DNA from 2 places in the Ensifer fredii genome. Region 1 is predicted to be linked to the other one. Evidence: riboswitches for the same ligand, from Rfam matches in the RefSeq annotation. Region 1 holds a riboswitch; the other holds the start of a gene.

Region 1 (7,722 bases):
CCGGCAAGGCGCTGGAGCGCGGCCAATGGTCGATCGAGGCGGTGCAGATCCGCGATTTCGCCGAGAACAAGCACCGCACCGTCGACGACACGCCGGCCGGGGGCGGCGCCGGCATGGTGTTGAAGCCGGATGTTCTTGCCCGCGCCATCGACCACGTCGCGGCGGATGACGACCGGCCGCGCCTGCTGATGAGCCCGCGCGGCCGACCGTTGACGCAGGCACGCGTTCGCGAGCTTGCCGCCGGTCCCGGCGCCGTCATCGTCTGCGGCCGCTTCGAGGGCGTCGACCAGCGGGTCATCGACACGCGCCATCTCGAAGAAGTGTCGATCGGCGACTATATCCTGTCCGGCGGCGAGCCGGCGGCGCTGGTGCTGCTCGATGCGGTCGTGCGCGTCCTGCCCGGGGTGATGGGCAATGAACTCTCCGGCGTGCACGAAAGCTTCGAGGGCGGGCTGCTCGAGCACCCGCAATATACCCGGCCGCAGGTCTTCGAAGGCCACGAGATTCCGGCGGTGCTGACATCAGGAAATCACGGCGCCGTCGCCAAATGGCGCGCGGCCGAGGCGCGGCGGCTGACGGCGGAACGCCGCCCCGATCTGCTGGCGCGTGCCTTCGAGAGTGATCCGCCTCAGCCCGTGAAGAAATAATAAGCGGCGAGCAGCAGGCCGACGGCGACGACGATGGCGCGGATGACCGCCTGCGGAACGCGCCGGGCGGCCCAGACGCCGGAATAGCCGCCGAGGGCGGCACCCGGCACCATGATCACCGCATGGAGCCAGGAAACGACGCCGCCTGCGGCGAACACCAGGATGGCGATCAGCGCAATGACGATCGAGATGAAATTCTTCAGCGCATTCAGCCGGTGATAGCTGCCGCCGGTCGCAAGCCCGAGCACTGCAAGCATCATGATGCCCATGCCGGCCCCGAAGAAGCCGCCATAGACGGATGTCGCCATCTGGCTCGCCACACCGAACGGCCCGATCCGGTGCTCGTCGCTGCGGGCCTTCGGCTTCAGGAGAGGGCCCGCCGCAAAGATCGCCGTCGCGGCGATCAGCAGCCAGGGCACCATCGCGCGGAACGACGGGTTGGAGAGCGACAGCAGGAGAAGCGCGCCCGCGAGCCCCCCGACCGCCGATATCACCCCGAGGAGGACGGCATTCCTGCGGTCGGCGCGGATCTCCTTGGCATAGGCGAGCGCCGAGGTGACGTAGCCCGGAAACTGCACGATCGAGGAGGTGGCATTGGCGACGATCGGCGGCAGGCCGCTAAGCGTCATCGCGCCGAAGGTCAGAAACGTGCCGCCGCCGGCAATCGCATTGACGGCACCGGACAGGAAGCCCGCAACAAAAAGCAACAGCGCCTGGAATATCGTCATGGCCGTCCTCGTAAAGCCCGCGACCCGGGATAGCGGCTGGAACAATCGGCCGCAAGTCCGCTCACGGATCGCGGTCTGACCTCAGCCCTCTAGTTCCTCACGCAGCATTTCGAGCTGCAGCCATTCCTCCTCCATGCGCGCCAGCTTCTCCTTCAGCTTTTCGAGCTCGGCGGCGAGCTTGGCGAAGCCTTCCGGATCGCGGGAAAAGAGCGCCGGATCGTGCATCTTCTCTTCGCGTTTGGCGATTTCGGCCTCGGTGCTGGCGATCTCCTTCGGCAGGTTCTCCAGCGCGAATTTCTGCTTGTAGGAGAGCTTGCCCTTGGCCTTCTGCGGTTCGACCGCTTCGGCTGCCGTTTCGCTCGGCTTGGTCTTCTCGGCCTTTTCGGCCCGGCGCCGCTCCTCGATCGCGCCACGGCGCTGCGCCATCATGTCGGAATAGCCGCCGGCATATTCGATCCAGCGGCCGTCCGGCGCCTCCGGATTGGCCGGCGCTATGGTCGAGGTCACGGTGCGGTCGAGGAAATCGCGGTCGTGGCTGACGAGGATCACCGTTCCGGCGAAGCCGGCGACGATTTCCTGCAGCAGGTCGAGCGTCTCGATGTCGAGATCGTTGGTCGGCTCGTCGAGGATCAGCAGGTTGGTGGCGCTCGCCAGGATGCGGGCGAGGATCAGCCGCGCCCTCTCGCCGCCGGAAAGTTCGCTGATCGGCGTGCGCGCCTGTTCCGGCTGGAAGAGGAATTCCTTCATGTAGCCGGTGACGTGGCGCTGCTCGCCGTTGACGAGAAGCGTCTCGCCGCGTCCGTCGGTCAGGTAGTGCGCCAGCGTCTCGTCGAAGTTCAGATCCTCGCGCTTCTGGTCGAGCGTCGCCATCTCCAGATTGGTCCCGAGCTTTACCCTGCCGGAATCCGGCTCGATCTGTCCGGTCAGGAGCTTCAGCAGCGTCGTCTTGCCGGCGCCGTTCGGGCCGACCAGGCCGATGCGGTCGCCGCGATGGACGCGGATCGAAAAGGGCGCGACGATCGTGCGCTCGCTATAGGCCTTGGTGATCTTGTCCGCCTCGATGACCAGCTTGCCGGATTCCCTGGCATCGGCGACGGTCGCCTGGATCGTCCCCTGCGGCCCCTTTTGGCCGCGGTGGCGCGCCCGCATGTCCTGCAGCTCGCCGAGGCGGCGCATGTTGCGCTTGCGCCGCGCCGTGACGCCGTAGCGCAGCCAGTGCTCCTCGCGCTCGATCGCCTTGCCGAGCTTGTGCTGTTCGAGCTCCTCCGCCTCCAGTACCTCGTCGCGCCAGGCTTCGAAATGGGCGAAGCCGCGGTCGAGCCGGCGCGACTGGCCGCGATCGAGCCAGACGGTGGCGGTCGAGACTTTTTCGAGAAAGCGCCGGTCGTGCGAGATCAAGACGAGTGCCGAGCGGCTGCGGCTGAGCTCGTCTTCGAGCCACTCGATCGTCGGCAGGTCGAGATGGTTGGTCGGCTCGTCGAGAAGCAGGATGTCGGGCTCCGGCGCGAGCACACGGGCAAGCGCGGCGCGCCGCGCCTCGCCGCCGGAGAGGCGCTTCGGGTCTTCCTCGCCGGTCAGCCCCAGATGCTGCAACAGGTAAGTGACGCGGTAGTGATCGTCGCCGGGTCCCAGCCCCGCCTCCGCATAGGCCTGCACCGTATCGAAGCCGTCGAAATCCGGCGCCTGGTGCAGATAGCGGATTGTCACCGACGGGTGCCGGAAAACCTCTCCGGACTGCGCCTCGGCGAGGCCCGCGGCGATTTTCATCAGCGTCGACTTGCCGGATCCGTTTCGGCCGACGAGGCAGATGCGGTCGCCGGGCTCGACCTGCAGATTGGCGCCGGCGAGAAGCGGCGTGCCGCCGAAGGTCAGGAAGATGTCGTCAAGCTTGAGGATGGGGGGCGCCAAGGCGTCAGGCTCCGGAAAGATCGTAGGGGCGGGCGAGGACCACGGCCCGGCCGGATTTCAGGAAGAAGCGGACCGGACCTTCCGCGACGTTGGAAATGGTCCGGGACGATCCGAAGGAAAGCGCGAAGCCGTCGAGCGGATAGCGGACGTTTTCGATCGACAGTCCGGAAAGCTCGGTGAATCCGAGGACCGAAAACAGGCTGCCCTTCGGCAGGTCGATCTCACGGGTGCCCGGCATCAGCGGATAGGCCTCCTCCTCGCCCGAGGTCATGAACGCATCGTGGCCCTCTTCCGCAAGCGCCGCGAGTTGCAAGAGATGCAGGAAGGCATGGTCGCTGCGGGTGCCGCCGAGCGCGCCGGCGAAGATCAGCGTGGTCGCACCGCGCGCAAGCGCGGCCTCGACCGCGATCTCGCCATCGGTGGCGTTCTTGGCGGCGGGATAGTTTTCCCGCGGGACTTGGGCGAATGCCGCCAGCAGCGTTTCGTCGGTCGAATCGAAATCGCCGACCCAGAGATCCGGGACGATGCCGAGGGTCTTCGCGTGGCGCATGCCGCCGTCCGCCGCGATGAACCGGCTGCCGGAAAGCTGCGCCGTCAGCCGCTCCGTCAAGCTGAGCGCGCCGCCGAGAAGAATGGTGAAGGTCGATCGGGTCATGGCAGAAGCCCATAGCGCAAAGCGGCAGCGAAGGAAAAGGGTAGAACGCCTCTTCGGGCCGTTTGGCCAACAGGACTGCTTGGATCAACTTCCGCTTTCCTCTGGCAACAGCATGTCGGCATAGAGGCCGGGCGTCGAATCGGGAATCTCCACCGCGCCGACGGCGCGCGCGTAAAATTCGGCCGGGCCGACGCCGCCGATGATCGCATAGGCATAGCCGGCGGCGCGCATGGCGGAGAGGCTCTCGAAGAGCAAAGCCTCGCCGATGCCGCGGCCGCGCAATGTTTTGTCGACGCCCGTCGGACCGAAGAAGCCGAGCGCCGTCACGTCATGGCAGGCAAAGCCGGCAAGCTCGCCCTTGCAGAGCGCGAGATGGATCCGCGTCGGCGTCGAGGAGAAGGCCGCTTCCGCCTCGCCCGCCCAAAGGGTGCCGAAGCGCTCCTCGATCCAGGAGACGACGATCCTGCGCTCGGGCGCCAGGGCGCGCCGAATGGCAACGTCGGGGCCGAGCCGGGACGCGCGATCCTCGGGCAAAGCATAGAGGCGAACGAGCATATCCGGCATGAAATGGCCTCGCTTGGCGAACAAAACGCCGCCGCCGTTGTTTGAATTTCAAAGCCTTGCAGGCTTCGGGCCTCTTAATAGCGCAGGCAGCGCCAAGGGCCAATGCTCCGGCCGAAACTCCGCTTGCCTTGGCTGCCGCCCGAAGCTAAATCTTGGTTGCTCTAACGGGGTGCCTGGAACCGCTCGCGGATTCAATGGCTGAGAGGCTTCGAGCCAACCCGCGGAACCTGATCCGGCTCGTACCGGCGGAGGGATTAGAAGCGATCGGACCGATACGCGCTTTTCCCGTGCAACATCAACAACAGGGAGAAGTGCCCAGATGTCCAGTTCACTCCATCGCAAGATCCTTGGCCGGCTGGCTATCGCCACCGTGGCCATCGCGGCATTTTCCGCGAGCGCCGCAGCTGCCGAAAAGACGCTGACTATCTACACCTATGAGAGCTTCATCACCGAATGGGGTCCTGGCGCCAAGGTCGCCGAAACCTTCGGCAAGACCTGCGACTGCAAGGTGAATTATGTCGGCGTTGCCGACGGCGTCGAGCTCCTGACGCGGTTGAAGCTGGAAGGCGAGGGTTCGAAGGCCGACATCGTTCTCGGCCTCGATACCAACCTCGTCGCCGAGGCCAAGGCCACCGGCTATTTCGCCCCGCACGGCCTCGACACAAAAGGCCTCAAGGTTCCCGGCGATTTTTCCGACGATACCTTCGTGCCCTATGACTTCGGCCACTTCGCCGTGGTCTACGACACCGAGACCCTGAAGAGCCCGCCGAAGAGCCTCAAGGAGCTGGTCGAGGGCGATCCTGCGCAAAAGATCGTCATCGAAGACCCGCGCACCTCGACGCCCGGCCTCGGCCTGCTGCTCTGGGTGAAATCGGTCTATGGCGACAAGGCCGGCGAGGCTTGGGCCAAGCTCAAGGATCGCGTGCTGACGGTGACCCCCGGCTGGTCGGAAGCCTATGGCCTGTTCACCAAGGGCGAGGCACCGATGGTGCTTTCCTACACCACCTCCCCCGCCTATCACATGGTGGCGGAAAACACGGATCGCTATCAGGCAGCAGCCTTCGCCGAGGGTCACTACATCCAGATCGAAGTGGCCGGCGCGACGAAGAACGCCAAGGAGCCGGAACTCGCCCGCCAGTTCCTGGCCTTCATGACCGGTCCGGAATTCCAGTCGATCATTCCGACCACCAACTGGATGATGCCGGTCGGCACCACCAAGGAGCCGCTGCCGGAAGCCTTTGGCAAACTCGTCAATCCCGAAAAGACCTTGCTGCTGCCCTCGGAGGAGGTCGCGGCCAACCGCAAGGCCTGGATCGACGAATGGCTGGCGGCGATGAGCGAGAACTGAGGCCGGCTTGTTCGACAGCACCGAGAGCAGGATGACGATCGCCGCCGCGGCTTTCTGCCTCGGCGGCATCCTGCTTTTTGTCGGCATGGCGGGAATGGCCCTCATCACGCAGACGGGCGAGAGCAACGCCGACGGCCTGTTCGACGCCTATATCTGGCGCGTCACGCGCTTCACGCTGCTGCAGGCGGGCCTCTCGACGGCCCTGTCGATCCTCTTCGCCATTCCCGTGGCACGCGCATTGGCGCGGCAGGCGTCCTTCCCCTGCCGGATCTGGATGCTGCGGCTGATGGCCCTGCCGCTCGGCCTGCCGGCGCTCGTCGCGGCGCTCGGCCTGATCGAGGTCTGGGGCCGGCAGGGCATTCTGAACCACGTTCTCTCGGCAATGGGCCAGCAGCCGATCAGCGTCTATGGCCTGTTCGGCATCCTGCTTGCCCATGTCTTCTTCAACATGCCGCTTGCCGCCCGGCTGATGCTTGCCGGACTCGAGCGCATTCCCGGCGAATATTGGCGCAGCTCCGCCAATCTCGGCATGGGGTCGTTAGCGATCTTCCGCTTCATCGAATGGCCGGCGATCCGGGGATTGCTGCCGGGCATTGCCGGCCTCGTCTTCATGCTCTGCGCCACCAGCTTCACGCTGGTGCTGACGCTCGGCGGCGGCCCGGCCCAGAGCACGATCGAGGTGGCGATCTACCAGGCGCTGCGCTTCGATTTCGACCCGCCCCGGGCGATCGCCCTTTCCGGCCTTCAGGTCGCGCTGACGGGCGCGCTGCTGATCGCCCTAAGATTTCTCGCTCCGCCCCCCGAAGAAGGCCAGACGAGCGGGCGGGCAGCCCGGCGGTTCGACGGCCTGAGTGGCCTTTCGCGCGTTGCCGACGGCATCTGGCTGGCGCTCGCCCTCGTCTTCGTCGGCTTGCCCTTCATCGCCATCGCAGCGTCGGGATTGCAGGCCGATCTCGCCCGCCTCGTCAGCGAGCCGGCATTCCGTCGGGCGCTAATCACCAGCGCCGCCATCGCCCTTCCCTCCGCCGCCATTTCGGTCGCGATGGCCGGTCTGATGACCCGGGCGCAACGGCTGCTCCTCGGAAGGCGCCGCCGCGGTATGCCCGCCCGTCTGTTTGCCGGCACGATCGGTGCCAGCACTTCCTTCATCCTGCTCGCGCCGCCCGTCGTGCTCGGCGCCGGCTGGTTCCTCCTCCTGCGCCCCTTCGGCGATGTTGCGCGTTTCGCTCCCTTCGTCGTGATCGCGATCAATGCGCTGATGGCGCTTCCCTTCGTACACCGGGTCCTGGCCCCGGCCATGGCGACCCATGCCGCGCGAACGGAGCGCCTTGCCGCCAGCCTCGGCATCCGCGGCTTCCATCGCCTGCGATGGATCGATTGGCCGGCGCTACGCAAGCCGCTCCTGATGGCGCTCTCCTTCGGGCTCGCGCTGTCGCTCGGCGATCTCGGCGCCGTTGCCCTCTTCGGTTCGCAGGATCTCGCGACCCTACCTTGGCTGCTCTATAGCCGGATGGGCAGCTACCGTACCGCCGACGCCGCCGGCATTGCCTTGATGCTGGGGCTCATCTGCCTCGCTCTGACCGTGCTCGGCACGGCGGGAGAGAAGGCGGCGGAAGGACGAGCCGCATGAGTTCGCTTGCCTTGTCCCTCAATGACGTGAGGGTCCGCTTTGAAACGGCAGCCCTGGCCTTCGACTGCGCGGTTCCGGCCGGGCAGTTCGCCGCCGTCGTCGGCCCCTCCGGCTCCGGAAAATCGACGCTTTTCAGTGTCATCGCCGGCTTCGAAACACCGGAATCTGGCAATGTACGGATCCTCGGCGACGACATGGCCGGCCGCATTCCGGCAGAACGGCCCGTGTCCGTCATCTTCCAG
Region 2 (7,722 bases), on a different replicon from region 1:
CTGCTCGCCTCCCAGGCGATGGCGGGGCTCATCGAGAATGCCCGCAATTCCTTCGACTACGTCGTGGTCGATCTCGCCGCGCTTGCTCCCGTGGTCGACGCGAAGGCCTTCACGCCGCTCGCAGACGGCGTCCTCTTCGTGGTAGAATGGGGCCGCACGCCCTCGAGGCTCGTTCGGGACCTCTTGAATTCCGAGCCGCAGATCGATGCAAAGGTCCTGGGCGTGATCCTCAACAAGACCGACATGGACGAACTCGAGAAATACAGCGACTTCGGCGGTGCGGAGAAATATCGGCACCGCTACGGCAAGTACTATATCGAGGAAGGCGTCACGAGCCGGCACACGGCCGCCTGACCGCGAACTCCTGCGCGGTGCTATAGGCGGCCCTGAATGGGTTCGCCTATAGCTGCTGCAATTGCCGGTGGGCGTGGCGGCAATCCCGCCTAATATGAATCCGCCTCAGCGCCCCCACCATTCGTGGAAATGGTGGACCGGTCCCCGGCCCCCTCCGACCTTCAGCCGGTCGGCGGCGGAAATCGCCGCGTGCAGATAGGCCTTCGCGGCGCCCACCGCCTCGGCGAGCGGCTGTCCCTTGGCAAGACCGGCGGCGATGGCGGCCGAAAGCGTGCAGCCGGTCCCGTGATCGTTGCGTGTTTCGATGCGCCGCGCCGGGAAGCGGACGAGCCGATCGCCGTCGAAGAAGAGGTCGGTCGCGTCGCTGCCTCTCCGATGCCCTCCCTTGATCAACACCGAGCGGGCGCCCGACGTCATGAGGGCCTCGGCTTGGCGGGTCATCTCGGCGTCGTCCTCTGCAACCGGGCGGCCGGTGAGAAGTGCCGCCTCCGGCAGATTGGGTGTGACGACGATTGCCAAGGGTAGAAGCTCATGCGTGAGCGCGGCCATCGCATCCGGCTGCAACAACGGATCGCCGGAGGTTGCGACCATGACCGGGTCGACAACAGCGCGCCTCTCGAAGCGGCGCAAGCCTTCGGCGATGGCGATGATCGTTTCCCGGCGCGAGACCATACCGATCTTGATCGACTTCACGTCGAGATCGGAAAAAAGCGCGTCTATCTGCGCTGCGACAATCTCCGGCGAGACGTCCTCGACGGCGGTGACGCCCTTCGTATTCTGCGCGGTAATCGCCGTCACGACGCTGGCGCCGTAGACGCCGAGGGCCGAAAAAGTCTTGATATCCGCCTGGATACCGGCCCCGCCGCCCGAATCCGATCCGGCAATGGTGAGCGCGATCGGCGGCACGGGCGCATGAGGCTGCATTGGTCGATCTCCTGGTGAAAAATCACGGAGACCCAGGTGAAGGCGAAGACGTGGCGGAGGGTAGCCTCTTTCCGTTCCTACGCCGGCATGACCCGGATCAGGTTCAAGGGTCCGGCTCACCGCCGTCTCAGCGCCGCTCGGCGCTCCCCTCGGAATGCCGACATTCTATGCGGCAAGCATGCGGCAGTGTCAACGCTGCCACCTGCGAGCGACTGCTTGCGGACCCGCCATCTGCCGATGGAAGATTTTTCTCTGAAGCGGCAGAAACACGCTGCAGACGTTTCTCCTGCGCGTCGCGACGGCGCGTTTCGTCCTCGAAAACTCCGTTGATTGCGCTATTCTTGGGCCCATTCCCGTCGACCCGAAAGGAGCAAGCCATGAGCCTCCGCATCAACGACACCGCCCCCGATTTCACCGCCGAGACGACACAAGGCACCGTCAATTTCCATGAATGGATCGGCGATGGCTGGGCGGTGCTCTTCTCGCATCCGAAGAATTTCACGCCCGTCTGCACCACCGAACTCGGCGCCATGGCCGGGATCGAAGGCGAGTTTCGCAAGCGCGGCGTCAAGATCATCGGCATTTCGGTCGATCCCGTCGACAGCCACGCCAAGTGGAAGAACGACATCAAGGTCGCGACCGGCTTCGACGTCGAATATCCGCTGATCGGCGACCGGGATCTGAAGGTGGCCAAGCTCTACGACATGCTGCCCGCCGGCGTCGGCGACACGTCCGAGGGCCGCACGCCCGCCGACAACGCCACCGTGCGCTCGGTCTATGTCATCGGACCCGACAAGAAGATCAAGCTGATCCTCACCTATCCGATGACCACCGGCCGCAACTTCAACGAGATCCTGCGCGCCATCGATTCCATCCAGCTCACCGCCAAGCATCAGGTCGCAACGCCGGCAAACTGGAAGCAGGGCGAAGATGTCATCATCACGGCCGCAGTATCGAACGAGGACGCCATCCAGCGCTTCGGCTCCTTCGACACCGTTCTTCCCTATCTCAGGAAGACGAAGCAGCCGACGGCATGAGGCCCTGGGCAGCGCGTAACGACCAACAGCCGCGAAGGGCTCGTTTAGCCTTTCGCGGCTTCGATAGTCCTCCCCAACTCAATCCGCTTTCACTGCGCTGACGATTTCCGCCAGGACGCGATGCAACGCGTCGCGGTAGCCGTTGCGCGCCGACGGGCCGCTCTCCTCGGAGGTCATGACCACGGTGAGCTTCAGCGCCGGGACGATGTAGAGCATCTGGCCGCCATAGCCCCAGGCGAAATGGACCGTCTCGCCGCCGATCCGGCGGGTGAACCAGCCATAGCCATAGGCGTCGCCGGAGAAATAGGAGTTCGTGTGGGGCTGCCACGAAAGATCGATCCAGTCCGCCGGAACGATCTGCCGTCCGTCGGACGCCCGGCCGCCCTTGCGGTATAGTTCTCCGAAGGCAAGCAACGATCTTGCGCTCATCGCCATCTGATTACCGCCGAGATAAATGCCCTGGGGATCGCGTTCCCAGGCACCGATCCTGAAACCCTGAAGCGGACCGAGCCAATCGCGCGCGAGCGCGAGCGTCGACTTGCCGCCGGCCTTGGTGAGGATCGCCGAAAGCAGGTGCGTCGAGGCTGTCGAATAGAGCATCCGGCCGCCAGGCTCGTCGGCGAAAGGCTGCGAGAGCGCGAAGCGAACCCAATTGCGGCTCGATACCCAACGGCCGTAATTCGGCCCCGACAGCCGGCCAAGTCCGGCCTGCATGGAAAGCAGGTTGCCGATGGTGATATCATTGATCCGCGGATCCGCCGGCGAGGGCAGATCCTCCTTCAGCAGCGGTGCGATCTTCTGTTCAGGACCGTCCAGGAGGCCCTTGTCGATCGCGATCCCGACCAGGGCCGATATGATCGACTTCGACGCGGACTTGATATTGGTCGATTCGCCCGGAGAGTGGCCGCGATAGCCCTGCTCGGCGATTGTCTCACCGTCACGCGCGACTATGACGGTCTTCAGCGGCTTCAGCTCTTCCCGATCGGCAAGCCCCTTCACCAGATCGGGAACGGCAGGAGACTCCGCGGCTGCGCTGGAGGCAAGCGGCAGCAAGAGCAATAGAACGACGGCCAGAGATCTGATCATCGCCTCGACCTAGGGCGAACGGGCGCCGAAGTCATTACCTTCACCTAAAACTCACGACGAAGTGAATCCGTGCTCCGTCTCCCGCACCGGTCGTGGCAGTATTAAGGACGATCCATGACAAACCGGCGGATGAGCTACGGCACGTGGAAATTTCGATGCGGCCTAAGCCTCGTCGAACTTCTCGTGGCCTGACCCAGGATCCAGTATCCCGACGCCTTGATCCAGCGCGGCGGATAACCCCGCTCTTCGAGCATCTCTTAACATCCTGGAAGAGAGAACTCCCCCGTCCGATCTAGAACTTCCGATCTCAAGGGCGGCTGAAGATTACCGCGAATTAACTGTTCCCTGCGGAAGCGAGGACGGTAGGATTCCAGTCTTAGGAGCAGCATCGAACTTCAGGGGACTCTGCCACTTCGCGCGGCACTCCGCACAACATTTGAGCAGCAGTAGGAGGCGGCGGCGTCACTCGAAGGGAAGGAATCGGAAATTTCAATCTTCCTACTTGTAAGCCGCCGTCTTGTTGCATAAGCGCGCGCTAACAAAACCGGGAGGAGACGTCAGCGACTTTGCGTGGCTCGCACGCGTTGGCCCGTCTATTCGATCAAGTCGCTCGCGGGACTGCGGCGGGTGTCAGAGCAATGGACCCATAAGGTGCTAAAGCCCGTCGCGTTCAAACGTATTCACGCGGCGCGCTTTAGGTCTTTGTTTTTGTGCATGTCGTCATCCCAAAACCGCTGCACAGTTTTGGGCGACATGCATTAGAAACGCGGCCGGGCGCAACGGGAGGATGCGCCGGGTCGAGATGTCTTGATTTCTCATCGGGAAACTGACGATGCAAGGGCAAAGGCAGGGAATGAAACTCTCATATCTGGGCAGCGACGCCGAAGAGCTGTCCGAAGTTCTGACGCGCTGCATCGGGCCTGTCCGGGTGCAAAGGCCGCTGAAAACGGACCTCTCCTACAGCTATGAGTTCGCCGCCGCCGGACGGGTCGCCTTCAGCCGCGTGATTTCGCGGGGCACTCTTAGCATCGGACAGAAGGACGAGGTGCCTAAGCTGCTGATATTGCTTCCCCTGCACGGCTCCGCCTGCGTGAAGATAGGACGGAGCGAGAATCTGATTTCCAAGCCGGGCGAAGCTGCGATCCTCGACGGCAACAGACTGTCGGAACTGCAGATCGAGGGAAGCCGCAGCCACCTTTCCTTCGTCATAGACCAGGAAGATATTTTCCAGCGCCTCCGTGGCTCCCTGGAACGGCCGGTCTACGGCTCGCTCGACTTCACCCCCCAACTCGACCTCGCAGCCGGGGCCGGCCAGATCATCTTCAGGCTGTCGCAGATCATGGCCACCTGCCTCGGCGCGGACGGCGGGATGCGTGATATGCCCGAAACGCTTTCCCATCTCTCAGGAAGCATCGTCAACCTGCTTGTCGATACGGTGCCGCATCGGTTCTCCACCGCCTTGAATCAGGGCGAGTGGCTGCCGTCACCGAGGCACGTCAAGCGTGCAGTTGATTTCATGCACGCCAATCTCGACAGGCCGTTGTCGATGACCGAGATCGCGGAGGCGGCCGGCATCGGCGTTCGGTCCCTGCAGGAGGGCTTCAAGCGCTTCAAGGGCACGACGCCGATCAGCTACCTCGCCCAGCTTCGCCTGCAAGCGGTCCATCGGGATCTCTTGAAAGCCGGCCAAAGGGTTTCAGTGGCGGAAATCGCCCGCAAATGGGGCTTCAGGCATATGGGTCGCTTCGCGACCGAATATCGCAAATGCTACGGGTGCCCGCCTTCGGAATCGCTAAGGGGTCGGCCCCTTCACTTGGATTCGGGCGATTGAAAAATGCGCGGCGGCGCCGCACGGGCCACGACCGACTGCTGATGAGACAGAAAAACGCAGCCGCCAGACGCCGCCCAATACGCCACCGTCACGTACTGTGTTTAGGCGAGCGGCGCTTCCAGTTACTGCATTTTTCTACCGTCGAATCCGCGACGGCTCAGGGAAACATGCGGCAACGTCACCGCTCCACGGGCATAACGCAACAGGCATGGACCGGCTCGTGCGAGCCGATCCCCCTGTACAGGTCGGGACGATCAATGATAGCCCGCCTCGCCGGTAAAGAGATCATTCAGCTTGTATGCCACCTCGGTCCGGTTCGTCGCCTTCAGCTTCTTCATGATGTTGCGGATATGGACCTTCACGGTACTTTCGCGAAGGTTGAGCTCATAGGCGATAATCTTGTTCGCCTTGCCCTTGCGAAGCGCCTGGACGACCTCCGCTTGCCGAAGCGTGAACATGCCGGCCAGCGGCGGCGCCTCCGGCCTTTGGTTTTCGATCAAATGCCGGACCGCGAGGACGCTGCTCGCCGGCAGGAAGATTCCGCCCGCTATCGCCAATCCGATCGCTTCGATGCAGACCTCCACGCCAACGGAGGTAGGGATATATCCCCGTGCGCCGCATTCGAGCACCCGCAGGATCTGGGAGAGGTCGTCGATATCGGAGAGGACGACGATCGGCACCGGCCGGAACTCGGAGGCGAGTTTGGCGATTTCGGCGGCGACGTCGGCAACCTTGCGCGCGCCGATATTGAGGAGAACGGCCCCGATCGGCGGGCATTTGCTCTGCTTCGCCCTCCATTCATCGATGGAACCGAAGGCACCGACTTCCATGCCGAGCCCATGGGTGGTTAAGGTCCTCGCCAAGCATTCACGATCCAAAGCGCGGCTGTCGAGCAGAAGCAGGCAGCGTTTGTCGACCCCCTCCGCCTGCTGCATTTCCCCATCTCTCGCAAGCTGGGCGAGGCTGTTTGCACCGAGAGTCTCCTGCGCAAACGCCGGCATTTTCTCAAATCTCGAAATCAAGGTAGCCATTGCAAAATCCCCTTAAAAAAGATCTCTATAGATACAAGCGCCACAACCCCGAAGGTCCTGACCCGTAAAAGTTTCTGGAAATACTCAAAATACCACTTTCGAACTAATACTATCGGCGTCGCTCTTCAGGAGAAAAACTTAAACTCGACACTGCATCATCAAAAATAAACACGTAATACACAATAGTCTAGTAGAGCATCACCGAAAAAGGAAGAGAGCCCGCTAGAAGGCCGCGCCGTCGCCCACATATGGGCGATAATGATCTGCGGCTCTGTTGCCCGTCTCCTTCCGCCCGGTGGCGGCTGACGGGGTCGGGTACTTTCCGAGCGGATGACAAGCTTTCTCCTTTCCCGAATGAGCAGCGCCACAAGCCCAGGCTCCGCCCCCTACAGCGCCGTCTTATCAGACGCTGCATGTCTTTAGGGAGACATGCAGTAAGGCGAAGCATCGGATTAGGTGACGCCTGATCGCATTTGACAATTTCAGAAAAAGAGGGGATGGCTACCGCCTTCGACGGCTCACCGGTCTCCCCCATCCGCCTTTCGCAGTATTCACGGCGCAATTGGAAGCGGCAAGCGGCCGATGATGCGACCGCAGCGGACCGGCTTTCCGGCAGGCCCAGCCCTGCCGGAGGCGCTCAGGTCGTGGAGCGGAACTCCTTCAGCGCCGATGACTTCCGGTCCTGAAAGCTGCGATAACGAGCCGCCGCCTCGGTCCGGTTGTGAGCGCCCAGCTTGGTGATGATATTGTGCAGGTGGATTTTCACAGTATGTTCCGACAGGCGGATTTCAGCCGCGATGAGCTTGTTCTGCAGCCCGCGGGAAACCATCTCGAGAATCTGCAGTTCGCGGGCGGTCAGGTCGGCAACTCCCTCGACCTCGCTGCGCGCGTTCGTGGCGATCCCATTGTCGGACGGCAAGTGGTGAGCGCCTTTGCTGGCCTGGAAGATCAGTTCCGGCGGAAAATAGGCGCCGCCGCAGAGCATCAGCCGGATCACCGACAGCCATACGTCAAGTCTGACGTTCATGGGCAGCATGCCCCGGACGAGGGGCGACCTCAGAAGGTCGGCGAAGGACGTATTCTGGCCCTGTCTATGCGGTTCAATGACCGCCGTGAGGGCTTGAGGGTGCAGGTGCAAGAGTCGGGTAGCGGCTCCCTCGAGTGCCCTCATCAGGCCGATGTCGACAAGAATCAAGGCGACTGGATACAGGAAGGACCGGCATGCGGCATCGACGTCGTCGACCTGGTCGACGAGCACCCATGGAAATTCGCGTTCCATCGCCTCGATTAGCCGCTCCGAAACGCTTCCGACGCTCGATACGATCAGAATGACGCGGCGGGGCTCTGCCCGCCGTTTACCCTCCGCAAAGCCTGAGGCTCCAACTCTACCCTGATCAGCCACGTTCCGTAACGCCATACCCCTCACCCGCTCCATCGATCGGCAACTGCTGGTCGATCG

Evidence for each region. A riboswitch is a leader RNA that binds a small molecule or an ion and turns the genes downstream of it on or off. The one in region 1 is predicted to bind thiamine pyrophosphate.
Region 2: it holds a riboswitch for thiamine pyrophosphate, as region 1 does, so the genes downstream of both, thiD (bifunctional hydroxymethylpyrimidine kinase/phosphomethylpyrimidine kinase) here and thiB (thiamine ABC transporter substrate binding subunit) in region 1, are expected to answer to the same signal.

What each region holds. Positions count from the first base shown of each region.
Region 1 is NZ_CP024307.1:3,842,921-3,850,642, forward strand. Features, by position in the region: gene trmD (tRNA (guanosine(37)-N1)-methyltransferase TrmD) at 1-647, shown strand, start outside; gene NXT3_RS18900 (sulfite exporter TauE/SafE family protein) at 629-1,375, opposite strand; gene NXT3_RS18905 (ABC-F family ATP-binding cassette domain-containing protein) at 1,457-3,283, opposite strand; gene NXT3_RS18910 (thiamine diphosphokinase) at 3,288-3,938, opposite strand; gene NXT3_RS18915 (GNAT family N-acetyltransferase) at 4,023-4,502, opposite strand; TPP riboswitch at 4,658-4,773, shown strand; gene thiB (thiamine ABC transporter substrate binding subunit) at 4,822-5,850, shown strand; gene thiP (thiamine/thiamine pyrophosphate ABC transporter permease ThiP) at 5,882-7,480, shown strand; gene NXT3_RS18930 (thiamine ABC transporter ATP-binding protein) at 7,477-7,722, shown strand, end outside.
Region 2 is NZ_CP024310.1:719,980-727,701, reverse strand. Features, by position in the region: gene NXT3_RS27185 (succinoglycan biosynthesis protein ExoP) at 1-354, shown strand, start outside; gene thiD (bifunctional hydroxymethylpyrimidine kinase/phosphomethylpyrimidine kinase) at 460-1,278, opposite strand; TPP riboswitch at 1,336-1,438, opposite strand; gene NXT3_RS27175 (peroxiredoxin) at 1,656-2,315, shown strand; gene NXT3_RS27170 (serine hydrolase domain-containing protein) at 2,394-3,401, opposite strand; gene NXT3_RS27165 (helix-turn-helix transcriptional regulator) at 4,255-5,232, shown strand; gene NXT3_RS27160 (response regulator transcription factor) at 5,487-6,263, opposite strand; gene NXT3_RS27155 (response regulator transcription factor) at 6,901-7,680, opposite strand.